One region of the Sphaerisporangium siamense genome, then DNA from elsewhere that is predicted to be linked to it. Evidence: riboswitches for the same ligand, from Rfam matches in the RefSeq annotation. Region 1 holds a riboswitch; each other region holds the start of a gene.
The links. Region 1 has a riboswitch for cyclic di-AMP ahead of BJ982_RS17740 (coiled-coil domain-containing protein). Riboswitches for the same ligand answer to the same signal wherever they lie in the genome.
Positions count from the first base shown of each region.

Region 2: another riboswitch for cyclic di-AMP. It lies ahead of BJ982_RS29200 (CHAP domain-containing protein); the one in region 1 lies ahead of BJ982_RS17740 (coiled-coil domain-containing protein).
Region 3: another riboswitch for cyclic di-AMP. It lies ahead of BJ982_RS40405 (hypothetical protein); the one in region 1 lies ahead of BJ982_RS17740 (coiled-coil domain-containing protein).
Region 4: another riboswitch for cyclic di-AMP. It lies ahead of BJ982_RS39950 (C40 family peptidase); the one in region 1 lies ahead of BJ982_RS17740 (coiled-coil domain-containing protein).

Region 1 covers NZ_JACHND010000001.1:3,878,997-3,884,222, reverse strand. Annotated here, with positions in the region: gene BJ982_RS17755 (TIGR03086 family metal-binding protein) at 77-667, shown strand; gene BJ982_RS40910 (50S ribosomal protein bL37) at 684-761, opposite strand; gene BJ982_RS17750 (DeoR/GlpR family DNA-binding transcription regulator) at 937-1,737, shown strand; gene galT (galactose-1-phosphate uridylyltransferase) at 1,734-2,813, shown strand; cyclic di-AMP (ydaO/yuaA leader) riboswitch at 2,881-3,017, shown strand; gene BJ982_RS17740 (coiled-coil domain-containing protein) at 3,052-3,996, shown strand; gene BJ982_RS17735 (M50 family metallopeptidase) at 4,037-5,226, opposite strand, start outside.
Region 2 covers NZ_JACHND010000001.1:6,377,955-6,383,180, forward strand. Annotated here, with positions in the region: gene BJ982_RS29190 (DUF6716 putative glycosyltransferase) at 1-1,097, opposite strand, end outside; gene BJ982_RS29195 (hypothetical protein) at 1,112-2,098, opposite strand; cyclic di-AMP (ydaO/yuaA leader) riboswitch at 2,802-2,953, shown strand; gene BJ982_RS29200 (CHAP domain-containing protein) at 2,968-3,684, shown strand; gene BJ982_RS29205 (ABC transporter substrate-binding protein) at 4,080-5,226, shown strand, end outside.
Region 3 covers NZ_JACHND010000001.1:3,177,407-3,182,632, forward strand. Annotated here, with positions in the region: gene BJ982_RS14635 (hypothetical protein) at 1-224, shown strand, start outside; gene BJ982_RS14640 (OsmC family protein) at 255-653, shown strand; cyclic di-AMP (ydaO/yuaA leader) riboswitch at 1,260-1,390, shown strand; gene BJ982_RS40405 (hypothetical protein) at 1,738-2,325, shown strand; tRNA gene BJ982_RS14650 (tRNA-Lys) at 2,441-2,514, shown strand; gene BJ982_RS14655 (helix-turn-helix domain-containing protein) at 2,567-3,730, opposite strand; gene BJ982_RS14660 (alpha/beta fold hydrolase) at 4,017-4,859, shown strand; gene BJ982_RS14665 (VOC family protein) at 4,878-5,226, shown strand, end outside.
Region 4 covers NZ_JACHND010000001.1:7,031,763-7,036,988, forward strand. Annotated here, with positions in the region: gene BJ982_RS32065 (peptidase MA family metallohydrolase) at 1-351, opposite strand, end outside; gene BJ982_RS32070 (CHAP domain-containing protein) at 639-1,511, shown strand; gene BJ982_RS39950 (C40 family peptidase) at 1,619-2,191, opposite strand; cyclic di-AMP (ydaO/yuaA leader) riboswitch at 2,274-2,434, opposite strand; gene BJ982_RS32080 (ArsR/SmtB family transcription factor) at 2,869-3,444, shown strand; gene BJ982_RS32085 (MFS transporter) at 3,441-4,745, shown strand; gene BJ982_RS32090 (C40 family peptidase) at 5,095-5,226, opposite strand, start outside.

The DNA of each region.
Region 1 (5,226 bases):
CGCCCTGAGTGACCCGCGCCCCCTGACGAGATCTTGCTCGCCGGGTTAACGTCAGGGGCGACAACGCGGGAGGGGCATGATGACGATGGACATCCGCGAGGCGTACCGCCGGGCTCTGCACCACTTCGGCGGGTACGTGCACCGGGTGGGGGCCGGCGAGTGGCGGCTCCCCACGGCGTGCGGGGACTGGGACGTACGCACCTTGGTCGAGCATCTGGTGGGCGAGAGCTTATGCGCCCCGGAGCTTCTTTCCGGCCGGTCGGCGGCCGAGGTGCAGGATCTGCTGGAGGGGGACCTGCTGGGCGACGACCCGGTGAAGGCGTTCGACGTCGCCGCGGCGGCCGCCGTGCGCGCCACGGAGCCCGCCGACGTGCTGACCAGGACGGTGCGCCTGTCCTTCGGCGACGTCCCCGGCGAGGAGTACATCACCGAGCTGTTCGCCGACACGTTGATCCACACCTGGGACCTGGCGACGGCCATCGACGCCGGCGACCGTCTGGATCCCGAGCTGGTCGAGGTCTGCGCGGCGTGGTTCGCGGGGGCGGAGGACGCCTACCGGCAGGCGGGCGTGATAGGAGATCGCCCGCCCCTGCCGGAGGACGCCGACGCGCAGACGCGCCTGCTCGCGGCCTGGGGGCGGGGCGCCCGCCCGCCGGAGGCTCCCTAGGCCGGTGCCGCGCGTCTCAGCGTGACGCCGGGCGCTTGCCGTGGTTGGCCTTCCTCTTCTTGCGTGCCCGGCTCTTGCGCGCGCGTCTGGCCATCTCGGCGTCCCTTCGGGTTCGTCTCGTGCTCCCACCCTCGCCCGGTGAACGGGGGCCGTACAAGGCCCAAACGTCAAAGGAACCGCGTGCGCGGCGGCACGACCCCACCACGTTCAAACAGCAGTTCGGTGGGGATATGTAATAATTTGGTGGAATGTGGGGAAAGGGGTGGGGGATGCTGGCACAGCAGCGGCAGCAGGCGATCCTGGAGCGGGTGCGCAGGAACGGCGCGGCACGCGTCGCCGACCTCGTGCGCGAGCTCGGCGTCTCGGACATGACGATCCGCAGGGACCTGGAGGTCCTCGCCGAGCGGGGACTCGTTGAGAAGGTGCACGGCGGCGCCACGGCCACCGGCGCCGGTTCCACCGAGGAGCCGGGCTTCGCCGCCAAGTCCGTGCGCCAGCAGGCCGAGAAGGAGGCCATCGCGCGCAGCGCCGCCGAACTGGTGCGCCCCGGCACCGCGGTCGCGCTGTCGGCGGGCACGACGACCTGGACGCTCGCCCACTTCCTGACCGACGTCCCCGAGCTGACCGTCATCACCAACTCGCTGCAGGTGGCCGACGTCTTCCACCGCTCGGGCAGGCCGGACCAGACCGTGGTGCTCACCGGCGGGGTGCGCACGCCCTCGGACGCGCTGGTCGGCCCGGTCGCGGTGGCCGCCATCCGCGAGCTGAACGTCGACACGCTCATGCTCGGCGTCCACGGCATGAACCTCAGGGCGGGCTTCACCACGCCGAACCTGCTGGAGGCCGAGACCAACAGAGAGCTGGTCGCCGCCGCGCAGCAACTGGTCGTGCTCGCCGACCACACCAAGTGGGGCACGGTCGGCATCAGCACGATCGCCAAACTCGAGGAGGCGCACGTGCTGATCAGCGACACGGGCCTGCCCGAAGACGCGCGTCCCCTCCTCGCCGACCAGGTGGGCGCGCTGGTGCTCGCCGACCCGCGCGAGGCGGCCGAGGCGGCGGCCCAGTGAAGCGCACGGTCACCCGCCTGGCGGACGGCAGGGAGCTGATCTACTTCGACCGGCGCGCGGACGCCGACCGCTCCGCGGCCGACACCCGCGACCTGCCGCCGCGTCCCCCGGCCTCGGAGCTGCGGCACGACCCCGTCCTCGACGAGTGGGTCGCCATCGCCGGGCACCGCCAGGGCCGCACGTTCCTGCCGCCCGCCGACCAGTGCCCGCTGTGCCCGTCCGCCCCGGGCCGGGCGAGCGAGATCCCCTCCCCCGACTACGACGTCGCGGTCTTCGAGAACCGCTTCCCGTCCTTCGGCGGGCAGGCGGGCGCGTACGAGGATCCGGGCGGGCTGAGCGAGGCGCGGGCGGGCGCCGGGCGGTGCGAGGTGGTGTGCTTCACCTCCGCGCACGACTCCTCCTTCGCCGCCCTCTCCCCCGCCCAGGTCGAGCTGGTGCTCGCGGCGTGGGCCGACCGCACCACCGAGCTGTCGCGGCTGCCGGGCGTGGAGCAGGTGTTCTGCTTCGAGAACCGCGGCGCAGAGATCGGCATCACGCTCACGCACCCGCACGGGCAGATCTACGCCTACCCGTACGTGACCCCGCGGACCCGGCGCATGCTGGCCTCGGCGGCGCGCCACCGGGAGCGCACGGGCGGCGACCTGTTCGCCGACGTGCTCGCCGCCGAGCGCAAGGCAGGGGTGCGCGTGGTGGCCGAGAACGAGCACTGGACGGCGTTCGTCCCGGCCGCGGCGCGCTGGCCCTTCGAGGTGCACGTCTACCCCCACCGGCGGGTGCCGGACCTGACTGCGCTGGACGCCGGCGAGCGGGCGTCGTTCGGCCCGCTGTACACCGGAGTGCTGCGGCGGCTGGACGGCCTGTTCGGCGTGGCGATGCCGTACGTCGCCGCCTGGCACCAGGCGCCGGTGCGCCAGGGGCGCGACCTGGCCTACCTGCATCTCCAGCTCTTCAGCGTCCGCAGGGCGGCGGAGAAGCTGAAGTACCTGGCCGGCTCGGAGTCGGCGATGGGCGCGTTCGTCAACGACGTGCTCCCGGAGGAGGCCGCCCAGCTACTTCGGACATCAGGTGATTTTTAGCGACATTTCGCCCCAAAGTCCCCACTGACCATGGTCAGGTACTAACATCCATCCATCACCGGCCGAAACAGCCGGTACGCCAAATCCCAGGCGCCTCGCCCGGGAACCGGGGACCCATAGGTTCTTGGGGTGAATCCACGTCCGTGGTAGGGCTGCTCCGGCCCGAACCCGTCAGCTAACCCGGTCGGCAGATGGAGAGGAGAGGGCTCTGCCCCCGAGGAAAGGCCGCCACGCCGGCGTGGCCGCAGCCGTTCTGGCCACGTTCACCACCGCCGGGCTCCTGCTCGGCACGGCGACGGCGGGCGCCGCGCCGAAGCCGTCCGAAAAGCAGCTGAAGGCGCAACTGGAGTCGCTCGGCAAGCAGGTCGACAAGCTGATCGCGCAGTACAATGCCAAGCGCGTCGCGACGGCCGAGGCCAAGGCCGCCGAGAAGGCCGCGCGCTCGCGCCTGAAGGACTCCGAGGCGGGCCTGCGGGCCGCGCAGGCACAGGTGGGCGACCTGGCCCAGCTCCAGTACCAGGCGGGAAACCTCGGCATGGCAGGCCAGCTCCTGTCCCCCGGCTACGGCGGCGCCGCGCTGCTCACCCAGCTCCGCGACGAGCAGGAGGCGAAGATCGCCAGGTTCGTGACCGTGCGGGAGGAGCGCAAGAAGGCCTCCGACGACGCCGCCCGGCTCACCGAACGGCTCCGCGCCGACATGACCGAGGTGAAGGAGCAGCGCGAGGAGGCCGAGAAGCTGATCGACCAGATCAACGACAAGCTGGACACGCTCGTGCCGACCGCGCCCGGCAAGAGGGCCAACGGGTCGTGGGCGCCGGAGCTGCCCTCGGGAGGCGAGAACATCACCCCCCGCATGCGGCTGATCCGCGCCGAGATCAAGGACCACTTCGCCATGCGGTTCCCGATCGGCTGCTACCGCGCCGAGAACTCCGGCGAGCATCCCCTCGGCCGAGCCTGCGACTTCATGCTCAGCTCCGGCGGCGCGATGCCGTCCGCCGCCCAGGTCGCGCTGGGCGAGCAGATCGCCGCCTGGGCGATCAAGAACGGCGGCAAGCTGGGCGTCAAGTACGTGATCTACCGGCAGCGCATCTACAACATGGGCTTCCCCGGCTGGCGCGCGATGGCGAACCGCGGCGGCATCACGGCCAACCACTTCGACCACGTGCACATCTCGATGTACTAGCCCCTCGGCCGGGCCGGCGGCCTCGGCCGGGCCCGCGGGGTCAGCCGGTGAGGCGGATCGGGGCGACGATGTCGGCGTAGACCAGCAGGCCGCCGACGACGAGCAGGATCGCGACCATCGCGTAGGTCAGGGGAAGGGCCTTGGCGATGTCGACGTAGCCCGGCATCGAGCGGCGCCGCACGCGGGCGTACCCGCGCTTGAGGCCCTCCCACAGGGCGCCCGCGATCTGGCCGCCGTCCAGCGGCAGCAGCGGGATGAGGTTGAACATGCCGATCGCCAGGTTCACGCCCGCCAGGAGCTGGATGAACGCGACGATCTTGCCTTCCATGGGCAGCGCGGACGCGGCGATCTCGCCGCCGATGCGGCCCGCGCCGACGATGCTCTGCGGGCTGTCGAGCTGACGCTCCGCCCCGCCGAAGGCGGCCTGCCACACGCCGACCAGGCGCTGCGGGAACTGCGACAGCGCGTGGGCGGTGCGGGCGGTGATGTCCCACATGGCGCCGAGGGTGTACCCGAAGCCCTGCTTCTCGACCACGCTGACCGGGGTGACGCCCAGGAAGCCGACGCCCTTGTCGACCTTGCCCGGCTCCGCGACGGAGGGGCGGTCCTGGGCGATGAGGCTGGTGGTGAGCGTCATGGGGGCGCCGTCGCGGCGGATGCCGATGGTGACCGGGCCCGCGCCGTGCGACCGGATGTAGCCGGTGGCGTCGTCCCACGTGCGCACCGGCTTGCCGTCGAAGGAGACGATGGTGTCGTTGGGCCGGAGCCCGGCGAGCGCGGCGGGGGTCGGCTTGAAGGTGGAGTCGCACTTCTGGCCCTTGGACTCCTGCGCCACGGTCATGACGCACTGCGACACCTTGGCCACCGTGGGCTTGGCGACCTCGACGCCGAAGCCCATGAACACCACCGCGAACAGGGCGAACGCGAGAAGGAAGTTCATGAGCGGCCCACCGAGGAAGATGATGAACCTCTGCCACCACGGCTTGCGGTACAGCACGCGGTTCTCGTCGCCGGGGCGTACCTCCTCCAGGGACGCCTGCCTGGCGGTCTCGATGAGCCCCTGCCACGGGCCGGTGGGCAGACTGCGCAGTTTGTTCGGATCGTCGGTGGGCCGGGGAGGAAGGGGACCGATCATGCGGATGTAACCGCCGAACGGAATCCACTTGAGGCCGTATTCGGTTTCGCCGCGCCGCCGGGACCAGACCGTGGGCCCGAAACCGACCATGTACT
Region 2 (5,226 bases), 2.5 Mb from region 1:
TCCACCAGGGCGTCCAGGCGGGTGATCCAGTCGCTCGCGGCGCGGTCGTGGAAGTAGTTGGCGTCGCACCAGGCCGCCGTGGGCCGCCGGAACTCGCCCCGGGCCAGGTCCTCCAGGGAGCCGAGGCAGCCGCTGTCCTCGAACACCAGGTTGATCATCTCGGCGCTGACCCCGAAGTCGGACAGCACCAGCAGCGGCACCTCGCCCGCGATGGCCTCCAGCGCGGCCGTGGAGCTGACCGTGACGAAGCCCGCCGCCTCGGCCAGGTGCTCGTGCATCGGCCCCACCGCGAACCGCACCGCCCCCGGCCGCACCGCCCCGGCCGCCTCCAGGGACGCCCACAGGCTCTCGTAGTGGTAGCGCTCGTTGTGGGTCTGGCGCTCGGTGGTGAGGGCGCGCAGCTTGACCACCACGTCGAGGTCGGGCCGCGCGGCGGCGAGCCCGTCCAGGGCGAGCAGGACGCTTTCGCGGTCCTCGCGGCGCTTGGGCACCTTGGCCTGCGTCGCGAACACCACCCGCCGCCCGGCCGGCGTGACCGGGTCGAGGGCGAGCGAGGCGGCCAGGGACGGCGCCGCGTCCAGGGGGACGGGGTGGGCCGGGGTGGCGGTCTTCAGCAGCCCGTCGAGGTAGGGCAGGCGGGCCAGGGCCGTGACGCCGGACGCGCCGAGTTCCGTGCCGATGCGGGTGAACTCCTCGACCTCGCGCCCGCTGTGGACCACGAACAGGTCGCAGCCGCCGCGGAACATCCACGCCTTCTCGGTGGCGGGGATCGAGATGCCCGGCAGGCCGGACACGAACACCGGCCGCGGGCTGAGATCGTCGAGCACGTCGCTGACCAGGACGTCCACGACGGGGCCCGTGCAGGCGACGAGGACGGCGTCGGGCCTGAGCCGTTCGGCGAGCCGCCGGACGGCCCGCGCCGAGACCACCGCGGGAGGCTCGCCGCCGGCCGCGCGGGTGCCGCTGACGGCCGCCGCGATCTGGGCGGGCGAGGGCACGATCGGGGTGCGCACGACGGCGAGCGTCGAGGACCACCCCTCCGGCAACTGGTCGAGCAGGCCCGCCGCCCACTTCAGGTAGGAATCGGAATCGGCCACGGCGAGAACCCGGCTCAAGGAGCAGCCCTTTCGTGCGCGAACATCTGGAGGTGTGATCGGAGCGAGACCGACGCGGAGGGCGTCCACCAGTCGTCGGGGACGTCCACCGTCTCGACGGGGACGCCGCGTGCCGACAGCAGGACGCGCAAGGAGGTCACCGCCGTGGACGGGAGGCTGAGGACGCGCTGCCCGGGACGCAGGTCCCGCAGGGTCATCTCGACGGGGACGCCGCCGTCGTACACGGTCACGCCGGGGTGGCCGCGGACGGCGGCGAGGTCGCCGGGGTCCTCGCGGCGGTGCGGATAGTAGGCGAGCGGTCCCTTCAGGGCGAAGAGCCAGGACAGGTACCGGTCGCGGTGGATCAGCCCGTTGCGCACCAGCGAGGTGCCGAGCACGACGGTCTCCTCGCGGGGGCGGGGGTGCCGGACGGCGGGCTGGGAGCGCAGCCAGGCGAAGTCGTGGGTGATCAGCTCGGCCCCGAGGCGGCGCACGGCGGCGGCCAGGTCGGCGGGGACCGGCAGCGCGGTGAAGACGGTGAGGCGCCCGGCGCGTGCGGCGGCCCGCAGGCGCAGCGCGGCGGCCAGGCCGAGGACGCGCCGCGAGGGGGTGGCCTGGACGCGGGCGCGCAGCAGGGACGTGCCGGCGCGGGAGGTGAGCTGTTCGAGGACGCGGATCGTGGCGAGGCCGTCGTCCACCAGCACGAGGCGCGACGGCAGGGCGGTGAGCGAGGTGAGCTGCACCCGGCCGGAGAAGGCGTCGCCGAGCACCCAGGCGGCGCGGCGCCCCGGGCGGGGCATACGGCCGGCGGCGGTCTCGATCGTGAGCCCCGGCGGCAGGTCGAGCGAGGTGAGCTCGGCGCGTGTGACGCGCAGGGCCGGGAGCTTGGCGCGGGTGACCACGCGCATCTCCGGTCCCGCGACTCCGGCGTGCCGCGCCTCGACCGCGCAGAGCAACTGGAGGGGTGACTCCACCCAGGCGACGGCCGACCCCTGCTCCCGCACGCGGCTTCGACCGTTCCTCTCCACGCCGGGGATTGACGCTTTCACGACGCAAGCAAGGTAGCCGCGTGACGCGACGCGTGAGGTAACAACCGATGAACACGGTCTTACGGCCGCTGGACCAGGTTTGGAGCAACGGGCGCGGGATCGTGCCCGACACGCCACCGGAGCCTCGCATGACAGGAAACGCCCTCGGCGGCCGAACCCGCCCGGCCGGTGCCGTATCCGCCCTCGGGGTCCCTCAGAAGGGGGAACCACCTCCGTTCCCGGCTTCGGGGGTGAGACGCGGGGCCGCCGGGACGCGTCCCCGCCCTTCCGTCATAGGCGACGCCGGGCCGTCCGGCAACCCCCTGCGGGGACGCCTTGACATTCCCGCCGCCATGTCGCCCGGATATCCATTTCGTGCCACCGTGTCTCCCAGGTCACATCAGCCCCAGTGCCCTCGGCGGCCGGTGCCGGGATCCGTACGATGGGCGGATCGTCGCAGGTAAAGAGCGGGTCGGGAACGGCCCACGATCACCGGCCCCGTGACGCTTGGCGTCCCCGATCCCCACTCCAGACCAGAGATTTGTCCTGTTTGCATCTGTTTGTCCGATGTATTACGGTGGGTGGACTCCAGGCGGGGGAACGTCCGGATCGGACGCCTTCTTCATGCCGTGGAGCTTGCATAGCGTGACCGGTCCTCTGGGAGATCCCTCTCCCGCCGGCGCGTGCACCGCCGAGTCCGCCCTGTGCGGAGCCGGGGACCCACTTCTCTCCCCGGGGTGAATCGGGGCGCCATTCCCACGGACGCTCCGTAGGGCGAACTTCCACGCCCGAACCCGTCAGCTAACCCGGTAGGCGGCCGTGGAAGAAGGAGTCTCCCTTTGTCCATGTCCGACAACTTCGACAAGTTCGTACATCGGCTTCAGGATGCCCCGAAGAACCACTTGAAGTCTTTCGCGCTGGCCGGCCTGGTGGCCGCCCAGCTCGTGACGGGCGCCGCCTTCGCCGCCAACGCCGACACCGGTCCCGGGGGCTCCGGAGTCGCCAAGGTCGCCGGCGCCGAGGCCGCCCGCCTGGCGGAGGGCCTCAGCGCGCCCTCCGGAGCGCGGCACGTCTCCGCGCAGCAGCTCCTGACCCTGGCCGAGAGCCAGGTCGGCATCAGCGAGAACGCCTACGGCGGTGGCACGAAGTTCCACCGCTGGTACATGGAGAGCCCGCGGGCCCGTGAGACCGTCGCCCGTGACGGCGGCGCGATCAGCGCCTACGCCAACGCGCCCTGGTGCGACATGTTCGTCTCCTGGGTCGGCGACCAGCTCGGCATGCAGGACACCATGGGCTCGGACGCCTACACCGTCGCGCACGCCAAGTGGTTCGCCCAGCAGGGCCGCTTCGGCGAGACCCCGAGGCCCGGCGCGGTCGCGTTCTTCGCCTGGAACGGCACCAAGAGCGTCGACGCGATCGAGCACGTCGGGTTCGTCATCAAGGACAACGGCGACGGCACCATCAAGACCGTCGAGGGCAACACGGGCAACGGCAAGGTCGAGGTCCGCACCCGCACGACCGGCTCGGTCGCCGGGTACGGCTACCCCAACTACGCCGCCTGAGCCCCCGGCCGCCCGCGAGGCGGCCCCCATGACCACCAGCGGCGCGCCCCGCCTCCCGCGAGCGCCCGTCCTCCCCGACCGTACGGCCCGGCGTTTCCCGCTTCGCCGGGCCGTACGGCCTTTTCTGGACACGTTATGGGAGCGCTCCCAGAACATCCCGAACAGGGCCTGGCCGGGGCGCACCGCCGGGTGACCGACGCGGCGTAACAGTTCTGTTTCAACGTATTGACGGCGGTGTCGCCGATCGGCGACTCTTCGTGGGAGCGCTCCCAACCTCGCGCACGAGACCGCTCGTGGGACCACGGACGAGGTTCCAGCCACATCGCGGGGCCCGATATCGGGGCCGGCCCTCGATGCACCTCCCACTGACGGGCAACCACCGAGAGGGGTCCGGAATGAACCACAAGGCGCGCCGCGGCGGGAAGCTCGCCGCCGCGATGACGATGGCCGCCGCGCTGGGCGTCACCGCAGCCTGCTCCTCCGGCGGCACCGCCGCCGAGGGCACCTCGTCGGCCGCACCGGCGGAGAAGATCACCCTGACGCTGCAGACCTTCGGCGGCGGCACCAACTTCGGCTACAAGGCCGCCGTCGAGAAGTGGAACGCCGAGCACCCGGACGTCCAGGTCAAGTACACCAACCTCACCGACAGCTTCGAGAACGTCTACTGGCCCCAGATGCTCCAGTGGCTCCAGTCGGGCACCGGCGCCGGCGACGTCGTGGGCATCGACGAGGGCGGCATGGGCCTGGCCAAGGCGCGCCCGCAGTTCTTCACCGACCTCGGCCAGTACGGGCTGAACTCCCGCAAGGCCGACTTCCCCGCCTGGAAGTGGGAGAACGGCCTCACCGCCGACGGCAAGCTGTTCGCCCTCGGCACCGACGTCGGCGGCATGAGCATCTGCTACCGCGCCGACCTGTTCGAGAAGGCCGGGCTGCCGGCGAACCGCGACGAGGTCTCCAAGCTGTGGAGCGGCGGCTGGGACGACTTCATCAAGGCCGGCCAGAACTTCCAGGCGAAGGTCAAGGACGCCAAGTTCGTGGACAGCGTCAACACCATCTACAACGTGGTGCTGTCGCAGGAGTCCGCCAAGAACGGCAACGTCACCTACTTCGACCGCGACCAGAAGCTCATCGCCGGCACCAACCCGGCGGTCAGGACGGCCTTCGACCTCACCCAGAAGATCAGCCAGGCCGGGCTGACGGCCAAGCTGCAGAACTTCACCGACCCCTGGAACACCGGCTTCGTGAAGTCGCAGTTCGCCACGCTCGGCTGCCCCGGCTGGATGCTCGGCGTCGTCTCCGGCACCGCGGGCGACGCGTTCAAGGGCAAGTGGGACGTCGCCACCGTCCCGGGCGGCGGCGGCAACTGGGGCGGCTCCTGGCTCGCCGTGCCCAAGCAGTCCAAGCACCCCAAGGAGGCCGCCGAGCTGGCCGGTTATCTGACCGGCCCCGAGGCCCAGCTCATGGCGTTCAAGGAGGGCGGCAACCTGCCGAGCACGCTGGCCGCGCAGGACGACCCCGCGCTGCAGGGCGCGACCAACCCCT
Region 3 (5,226 bases), 700 kb from region 1:
CGGTGCACTACGCGGTCTCGCACGGCGACTTCGGCTTCCTGTGGGACCTGCTGAAGGCCATCCCCGCCGCCGAGGCGGCGAGCGGCCACGCCGACGAGGCCGCCAGCGACCTCAGCCGGGTGTCCGCGCTGCTCAGCGACGCGGTCGCCTCCGGCGAAGGCGATCTCGGCGAGGCGCTCCGCCCCGTCTACGTCGCGTACCTGTCCAAGCATCCGGACGCCTGACCAGGCGTCCGCCGGCTCTAGGCTCCTGCCATGGCATCGGTGAACGTTGAGCGAACAGACGGCGGCTTCGTGGCGCGCAACGCCCGCGGCGCGGAGGTCGCCATGGGCGGCGGCGACGACGAAGGGGTCTTCACCCCCGTCGAGCTCCTGCTGGCCGCGGTGGGCGGCTGCAACATCGTCACGGTGGAGCCCCTCACCGCCCAGCGCGACCATCGGCTCGTGCGCCTGGCCATGACCGTCCAGGCCGACAAGGCCGAGTCCAACCTGCTCGGCACGATCACCATCACCTACGACGTCGAGCTTCCCGAGGGCGACGACAAGGCCGACGAGGTGTACCGCGCGGTGGCGCGGCGGGTGCACGAGAAGTACTGCACCGTGAGCCGCACCCTCCAGGAGGGCGTCGAGGTCGCGCTCGAACTGCCTGAATAGCCGCCTGCGCCTCCGGGTCCATCCGTACCCGGTCAACCCCTGGGACTCTGACCGAATCTATACCCTGCGATGACGAGCAGCTCAGGCCCCGGTATGTAGTGTTAAGGCAGGTCACAAGGGATGCGACCGGCATCCTGCGGGGCCTGCGAGATCTTTTCTGAAAGGACGCGGTGGGGGACCGCGTCCGTCAGCGGGACCGCCCGATGCGTTTGGGGGAAGGCATCGGCGCCGGACCGTTTGAGATCGGGGCCGGGCAGGCGGGGGACTGCCCGGCCCCGACACATGTCCCCACCTTTCGCCCCCGTGCCCCCTCGCCGATCCCCGTGGACCCGACGTGGCCGTCCTCTCGCGCGACGGCATCCCGGGCACGTGACGGCGTCCTCCTCTTTACTTACCGTCTTTACCCCCCGCGCCCCTGGAGCGGCGCGGGGGCGGTGCGGGTTACCGGCAGAGGATGCCCGAAACGCGAAGTTCGTGGTCAAGAGGTAGATCTTCTAATACTTTTGGGGGATAACGTTGGCTTTGTCCTGACTAAGTGGGTAAGGTCTTAACCCAAGACGGGCGGTGACCTGGTCTTCAGCCCGAAGGCCGCCGCCCGCCGTCGAGTCTCCAAGGCCGTACGTGGCCGAGGGGAGCCGGGGACCCACGTCCTTTGGGGTGAATCCGCGCCAGCGGTAGGGAGCTACTCCAAGCCCGAACCCGTCAGCTAACCCGGTAGACGTGATTGGAGAGGAGACCGAGTGGAGCACCCCACTCCGCGGAGCCCATTCCCCGGGCTACCATAAGCCCCGGATCTTCGCCGTCAGAAGCGGCGGACAAGTCGGCTCGTAGCAGCCGTCCACCGGGCGACACCTTCGCGCTCGCCCTCTGTGACGTCGTGGCGAGAACGCCACAGCCCTACTTGCACCTGCTTGCACCACACGGAACGCGCCGGCCCGGCGATGGGCGCACTGCCCCGCCGGCCCCCTGAGTGACAGCGCTTTCCACCCCCGTCCCGGCGCGGCCCGGAGTGCGGCCTTTGTCTTCTGATGAAAGATCCGATCTCCCCATGACTTCTTTCGCTGTACCCCCTAACTGGCGACCGATGTCCTGTATCCTCGGCGCCTGCCTCGCAGCCACCACCGCCTTCGGCGCCACCACCGTCGCGGCCCACGCCGACGACGCCACCCCCACGCCCGCCGCGACCGTCCAGGTCGACAAGCCCATCCTGCTCAAGGGCTCCACCAAGGCCTCCTACTTCTGGGACGACGCCTCCGGGCGCATGGGCGACACCGGTCTCCCCGCCATCGGCAAGCCGATGCAGAAGGGCCTGTTCGCCAGCCCGAGCTGGCCGCTCGGCACCGAGGGATACGTGTTCTACAAGGGCAAGAAGGCCCCCTTCTTCATCGGCGACCGCGGCCCGGGCATCCCCTCCAACAACGGCGTGATGCTCGACATCGACGGCAAGACCTTCGCGGAGCTGACCGGCGGCGCCTTCAGCGACACCACGCTCACCGTCAAGGGCTTCGACGCCGGCCACATCAACGTCGAGTACGTGATCACCAAGTGGGGCGACGGCGTGGGCAAGAAGAACTACCCGGTCCCGTTCTCCACCGGCGCCTGGGGCGTCCGCGACGCCAAGCCGGCCTCCCCGCCCCCCACCCCCGTCACCCTCGCCGGCGAAGGCAACTGACGCCCCCCGAGACCGTGGAGCCCCACGCCGGCGGGGCTCCCCGTGAGGCACGGCTACGCCCGCCCGCCCGATGTGCGGAGCCACGCGGGGACTGCTAAAGTCGCCGTAGCCGAATGCGCCGCTAGCTCAGTTGGTTAGAGCAGCTGACTCTTAATCAGCGGGTCCGGGGTTCGAGTCCCTGGCGGCGCACAGGAACAAACCCCAGCTCGGGTGCTTCGAGCTGGGGTTTGTCATGTCTTCTCTAGCCCTTGGGCCAGTGGCCCGCGAGGCGGGCGATCCGCAGGCCCGCGTGCAGGTCCAGGCGGAGCGCGCTGTCGGTGATGTCGTAGCCGACGATCTCCCTGATGCGGTCCAGCCGATAGTAGAGCGTGCTGCGGTGGACGCTCAGCCGGCGGGCCGTGCCCTGGATCTCGCCGCCGCACTCCAGATACGCCTCCAGCGTCCCCGCCAGCTCGACCCCGTGCGGCGATGCCAGGAGCCGCTGCACCGCGACCGGAAAGTCCTCCGGGGTCAGGCGTTCCAGCGGTAGCTGCAGCAGCAGCCGGTCGAGCCCGAGATCCGCCCAGAAGACCCGTTTGCCGTACCGCTGCGGGTCGAGCCGGGAGGCCCGGCAGGCGAGCCGCGCCTCCCGATAGGAGTCGACGGCCTCCGCCAGCGAGGGCTTCACGCTCCCCACCCCGGCGACGATGTCCTCCAGCCGAGGCCCGAAGAGCGCCCGGTCGAGCCTTTCCCGATTGACCGGACGGGGAAAGAGAACGACCCCGTCGAGCCCGAGCGTGGCCCCGACGATCTTCACGGTCGTGGCCCGCGCGGTGAATTCGAGAGTCGCTTCCACGGCCAGCCGGACAAGCGATCTCGGAAGCGTGTCCGGGGCCTGGCAGACGAGCACGGAATATTGGTCGACGTCCTCGATGAGCCCTTCCCTTACCAGGGTTTCCGCTGCCTGCCGCCGCCCCGCCGGCGAATCCCCGAGAAGCGCGGAAAGCAGCAGCTTGGAATGCTCCGTACGGTGCCTGAGGTCGGAGATCCGCAGGGCCATCAATACTCCGATCTCGGTGGCCGCGGATTCGAGCAGACTAAGATCGTCCGCCGTCGGCTCCCGATCTTCGACATGGTAGACATAACCCACCAACTGCCTTTCATGCCGGAGCGGCAGAACCACGCGCGGCCCATTCTCCCCGTCGTCCTTCAACCGCACCGGACGCGTGGCGGCCCACAGCTGGTACTCCTTCACCAGGGCGTCCGTGAGGGGGCTGGCCGACTCCGCCAGCAGCCTGGCGAGGCGCCCCCGGCGGGTGGCGTTGTCATGGATGCTGTACGCCACCAGCTTCAGGTCGCGGTCGAGCACCACCAGCGCGACGCCCAGGCGGTCAGCCAGATCCTGGAGCTTGTCGTCAAGGCTCATCGGCGGTCCTCTCCCTCCGACACATGGTCTGATCCCGCCGGTGAACCGGCGACAGATCGTCCGAAGCGCGTCCGCGTGCCGCCCGTCTACGGTTACCGATATAGCACATCCACGCAAGGTGTGGAGTGAGGGCGGCGACGCCGTCGCCGCGCCCCCGGCCACGGCCGACCCCCGCCACCGCCCGGGCGATACGGCGAATACTCACACCCGCTGATCACGCCTGCGCGAAAACACTCGGCCCATGCTGAGCGAATTCCGTGCAGGATTGGGAAGGAAACTGATTCACGTGGCCGAAACCACTGAGCGGACCGTTACCACCAACGGCTATTCCACGTTCTTTCTGGACTCCGGTGACGAGGGTAAGGAAGCCGTGATATTGCTGCACGGTGGCGGCCCCGGTGCCAACGCCGCGTCGAACTGGCGCGGGTTCATCCCGGCCCTCTCGGACGATTACCGGGTCCTCGCCCCGGACCTCGTCGGCTACGGCCGTACCGACCACCCCGAGGATATGCCCGGGAGCCTCATCGGCTGGCTGCGCATGCGCGTGGACCAGGTGCTGGCCCTCATGGACGCCCACGGCATCGAGCAGGCCCACCTGGTCGGCAACTCGATGGGCGGCGCCCTCGCGATGCACATGGTCATGGCGGCCCCGGAGCGTGTCCGCAAGGTCTCTCTCATGGGCAGCGCGGGCGGTCACTCGCAGCCGACGCCCGAGGTCATGCGGATGGTCTCCTTCTACAAGGATCCCACGCTCAGCGCCCTGGAGAACCTGACGAAGTGGTTCGTCTACGACGAGACCGGGCTCGGGGCGTCGATCGCGGCCATCGCCGAGGAGCGCCACAAGGAGATCATGCGGCCGGAGATCCGCCGCTCGTACGAGCGTTTCTTCTCGTCCTCCCCCGCCGAGGCCGCCGTGCCGCCGTCGGCGCTGCGCCGGATGGCGCACCCGTTCCTCCTCGTGCACGGCCGCGAGGACCGGTTCGTGACGCCCGACTCCAGCGTGTACCTCCAGCAGCACCTGCCCAACGCGGAACTGCACATCTTCCCGCAGTGCGGCCACTGGGTGCAGATCGAGCGGGCCGGCGCCTACGCGGTCCTCCTCCGGAACTTCCTCAAGGCAGCGAACTGACCGTTAGGAGCCAGACAGATGGACATCAAGCAGCTCGGATACCTCGGCCTGTCCGCGCGCGAGCCGGACGCGTTCACGACCTACGCCACCGACATCCTCGGCATGCAGCGGGTCGCGGGTGAGGACGACACCACCCACTTCCGCATCGACGACCGCCACCACCGCATCACCGTCGAGGCGTCCGACCGTGACGGCGGCGCGTACTACGGCTGGGAACTCGCCGACGCCGACGCGCTCCGCGCCGCGATGGACGAGCTCAGCGACCACGGTGTCATCGCCCGGCAGGCGTCGCAGCGCGAGCTGGAGATCCGCCGCGTCGCCGGAATGGTCCACTTCCTCGACCCGGCAGGCAACCGCGTCGAGCTCT
Region 4 (5,226 bases), 3.2 Mb from region 1:
GGGCAGCAGTACCAGCGGCCGCACCGGCCCGCCCAGTCGCGCCACGGCACGCGCGGCCCGGTCGGCCCCGCGGGCCAGGTCGGCCGTCTCGGCGGCGCCCGCCCGTGCCGCGGCGAGCACTACGGCGCGCTCCCCCGTGACGATCCTCGCCCCCGCCCAGATCTCCGGGCGCCCGGCCACCGCGGCCCGCGCGAGGCTCTCCGGGTCGGGAGTGGCGGCGGGCGGGGCCGCGAGGACGGCCGAGGCCCCGGGCGCGGCCGGGAGGGCGCCCCAGAGCGCCGGAGCGGCCGTCGGCGCGCTCAGGGCCGCCAGCAGGCCCGCCAGTGAGGCCCCCAGCCGGACGACGCGCATGCGGGCAATCTACCGGGCGCCCCGCCCCTGAAACGCGCCCCCGAGGGCGCGGCTCCGGGACGGGGTGAGGCACGCGCGACGGCGGGAACACTCCCTGTGGGCACGTCCTCGTCCTCGGAGGCGCGATCTGACGGGCGTGCCGGGCAGTCCTGGACGGCCGGAAGCCGCCCGGGCCGGGAAGGGCCCCGGCGGATCGCCTGAGGCGTCCGGCCGTGCACGCCTGACGGCTGCGGATCATCGACCACATTCCGCGTCAGGGGGCGCGTCACGACCCGTGGAGGCCGGCCATGAGCAAGGCCAAGATCAAAACGGAGTACGAGCTCGTACAGGAGAACGTCGACCAGCCCCCGTGGGGGCCCACCGAGCCGGACGAGGAGGAGGTCCTCATCGGTCTCGGCTACCACCTCAACGAGGAGACCGGCGTCTACGAAGGCTTGCCGAGGACCATGGTCACGGAGGCCGAGAGGATGCTCCAGGAGGCCCGCATGGACCTCGGGATGAGCGGCCGTCCGAACCAGATCACCGAGGACTACGCCTCGCGCAACGGCTCGGAGTTCCTGACGGCCCACTGGTGTGACATGGCGGTCACCCACTGGGCCCGGGAGTCCGGCAACAGGAAGGCGGTGCTGCCGGAGGGCGACCGGGCGTACACCGTCTGGCACGCCGAGGACGGCCTGCGGCTCGGCCGCTGGCACACGGGCACGGTGGCCCAGATCAAGGAGCACGCCCGCCCGGGGGCGATCATGTTCGTCGACCACCAGGGATCGAACGACATCGGCGCGATCGACCACGTGGGCGTGGTGGAGGTCAACCTGGGCGACGGCCGCCTGCAGACCATCGAGGGCAACGTGAGCGACAGGTGCGTCCGCACCGTGCGCGGCGCGGCCGACATCGCCGGATTCTGGAATCCCGCCTACAACTGGACGGAGGCCATGGTGGAGAAGCTTCCGACGCTCCACGAGGGCGACCACGGCAAGCACGTGCGGACGATGCATCACCTGATGCTGGCCCGGGACACCACGGGGCTGGAGGGCCTCGGGGACGACGCCTTCACCGCGGAGCACGCGGCCGGCATCCGCCGGCTGCAGCAGGCCGCGGGCGTCGAGGTCGACGCGATCGTCGGCCCTGAGACCTGGAGCGTGCTGCTCGCGGTCCGGTAGGGCCGCCGGGCGTCGCGTGCGCCGGGAACGCGAAGGCCCCGTCCGCCCGCGAGGGGTGAGGGGGACGGGGCCTTCGGTCCGGTGCGCTCAGCGCGGGCCCGGACCGGTCACGCGCCGGGGCGGACGGCTCCGACGAAGCTGCCCTTGCGGTAGCCGTTGAGCTTGTCGATCCGCACCCGCGAGCCGCTGTTCGGGGAGTGGATCATCTTGCCGTGGCCGACGTACATGCCGACGTGGCCGAGGCCGCGGAAGAACATCAGGTCGCCCGGCTGGAGGTGCTTCCACGAGACCTTCTTGCGCACCGCGCGGTACTGCGCGCCGGTGACACGGGGCAGCTTGACCCCGGCCTTGCGCCAGGAGTACAGGACCAGACCCGAGCAGTCGAACGCGCCGGGGCCGGTGGCGCCCCAGCGGTAGGGGTCGCCGATCTGCCTCTTGGCCACGGCCACGGCGGTGCGCGCCTTGACGCGCTGCCGTGCGGCCTTGCTCAGCTTGGTCTTCTTGGTCTTCTTGGTCTTCGACGTCTTCGCGGCCGTGGAGCCCGTGGTGGTCGCCGCCGACTCGCTCTGGGTGGTCGCCGCGGGTTCCGCCGAGGCCACCGGGGGAACGACGGGAGTGACCGGCGTGGCGGCGTCCGCCGCCGGCACCTGCAGGGTCGCCAGGGCGACGGAGGCCGTCACGGTCAGGACGGCGCCGCCGAGGGAGAACCTGGCGATTCGGGGCAGGCGGGGGCTAGGGGTGGTGCTGGACAGGATCGCTCCTAGAATCTTCCACTTACGCCTACCGGGTTAGCTGACGGATTCGGGCATGGAAGCAGCCCTACGGCGCGCGGGGCGCCGATTCACCCCCGGCCTTCCGGCTGGAAGGCCAATTGGGTCCCCGGCTCCGTGCTCCTTGCCGCACGGATTCGGCAGGCCGCCGCGGTGTGGGTTCCTTGTGGGGTTCCCGGTTTCGCCGGCATGTGCCGGCGACGACGGCCGAATGGATGGGTGGTACGTCGGCCGATCTTGCGGACCGGCCCTCGTTCGCGACGGCATGGCGTTGCTCGCCGCGGCCCAGAAGCTACACAGATTGCGAAATTCCAGCAAAGGGTGGGTCAACGAAACGTAGATCATTACGACTGATCACTAACCGATAACGCCTGCATATCAATGCCCTCTGTTACCCGAATGTGATTCCTCTCACATAGCCGGAAACATGGCCCGCCCTTCGTCACATCCGTCACATCCGTCACACAAGTCTTGATCTTGGACGGGCCGGATCGGCGGTTGCGGGCCTCTCCAGAGATGTCAATATGCAAGAGTTCTTTAGCAATGTCTGTTGCGCAAGGCATGTTGCTCATGCCAGCGTGGGGCCCATGGAGAACGAGAACGTCCGGCAGATCACCGACTCGCGCGTGCTGGCCGCCCTGGCCCATCCCCTGCGGCGCCGTCTCATGGACGCGCTCAAGGTCTACGGGCCCTGCACCGCCAGCATGCTGGCCGAGCACACCGGCCAGGCCGTGGCCAACGTCAGCCACCACCTGCGGGTCCTCGCCTCGGGCGAACTGGTCGAGGAGGCCCCCGAGCTGGCCCGCGACCGGCGTGAGCGCTGGTGGCGCCTGGTGTCGGCCTCGCTCCGGTGGTCCACCCGCGACTTCGAGTCCGACCCCGCCTCCGCCGCCGTGGCCGGCGCCGCCGAATCGCTCAACCTGGACCACCACGTGGCCATCGTCCGCGCCTACTACGCCATGACCGAGGACGAGCGCGCGGCCTGGGACAACGCGCCGTTCTCCGCCGACAAGTGGCTGCGGCTGACGCCCGCCGAGCTCGCCGAGGTGAGCCGGGAGGTCGTCGCCCTGTTCGACCGCTGGGCGGCCCGTGACGTCCCCGACGACGGCGCCTCCAGGGACCCGGTGTTCCTGTTCGCCTTCGGCGTCCCGGGGCGTCCATGAGCGCCCTGGACGCGCGATCCCCGCATCCCGGGCCGCCCGGCCGCTCCCCCGCGCGCCGCGGCGTCGGGGGCCTCCTGCGCGAGCGCGACTTCCGCCTGCTGTGGATCGGCGAGACGTCCAGCGCCTTCGGCAGCTCGGTGACCAGCGTCGCGATGCCCCTGGTGGCCGTCACCGCGCTGCACGCCGACGCGCTGGCCGTGGGCGTGCTGGCCGCGGCGGCGTGGCTGCCGTGGCTGCTCATCGGCCTGCCCGCGGGCGCCTGGGTCGACCGGCTGCCCCGGCGTCCGGTCATGCTGGCCTGCGACGTGGTCTCGGCGCTGGCGTTCTGCAGCGTCCCGGTGGCCGCGTGGCTGGGCGTGCTCACCATCGGCCACCTGATGGCCGCGGCCCTGGTCGCCGGCACCGCCAAGGTGTTCTTCCAGACGGCCTACCAGGTCCTGCTGCCTTCGGTGGTCGCCACGGCCGACCTGCGGGAGGGCAACGCCAAGCTCCAGGGCGGCGAGTCGGCCGCCCAGGTCGCGGGCCCGGGGGCGGGCGGCCTGGCCGCCCAGGCGTTCGGGGCGGTCGCCGGCCTGATCGCCGACGCGGCCACCTTCGTGATCTCCGCGGCCTGCCTGCTGGCGATGCGGACGCGCGAGGCGGCCGCCCCGGCGCGCGAGACCGCCACGCTGCTCCGGCAGATCGGCGAGGGCACGCGGTTCGTCCTGCGCGACCCCTACCTGCGGGTCATGACCCTGTTCGGGGCCGTGTCGAACCTGTTCCTCATCGGCTACCAGGCCATCCTCGTGGTCTTCCTGGTGCGCGACGTCGGCCTGAGCGCCGGGACGGCGGGCGGCCTGATCGCCGCCACCAGCCTCGGCGGCGTCGCGGGCGCCGTCCTCGCCACCTCGATCGCGCGCCGCCTCGGCAGCGCGAGGGCCCTCATCGCCTGCGAGGTGGTGTGCACGCCGTTCGGGCTGCTGCTGCCCGCCGCGCGCCCCGGGCCGTCGCTGGCCCTCGGGATCGCGGGCGCCCTCATGGTGGTCGCGGGGGTCGTGGCGGGAAACGTGATCAAAGGCGCGTTCCGGCAGACGTACTGCCCGCGCCATCTGCTCGGCCGGGTTTCGGTCACCATGCAGTTCGTCAACCTGGGCACGCTTCCGGTCGGCGCCGTGGCCGCGGGGGCGCTCGGCGACGCGCTCGGCGTGCGCCCCGCCATGTGGATCGCCATGGTGGGAGTGGCCCTGAGCGGCCTCATTCTGCTCGCGGGGCCATTGCGGCGCGACCGCGACCTGCCTGCGGCGCCCGCCGCTGCGGCGTGAGAAACCGGTCCGTTCCAGGGGCGGAACGGATGTGCGCGGCCGGGTCACGGGGACACCCGGGCGCCCGATCAAGAGTGCTCATTTTTTATCAAATGTCACCATGACCGCACGAGCGCGTGACGGATCCGCGCACGCGACCCCCAGAAATCCGAGCACCCCTAAGCCGCATAATTTGGCTTATATCGGGATATTCTGCGAGTCAAACCGAATTGCCAGCCAGAATATTAGTATCACCGTTAGGTGCGTCCGCTGCACGGCACTAAGGCGTCGTCAATAGGAAACAGTGCCGGATTTCCGCACCCCGGCGATCCGGCGCCGGGAACGGCGCCGCCGGGACCACGCTCCCGCGTCAGGGACGCACGGCGGCGAAGATGCCCCGGTACGAGGACAGCGGGACCACGCTCACCACGCTGCCCGTGCGCGGCGCGTGCACCATCTTGCCGTCGCCCGCGTACATCCCGACGTGGCCGAGGCCGGAGGC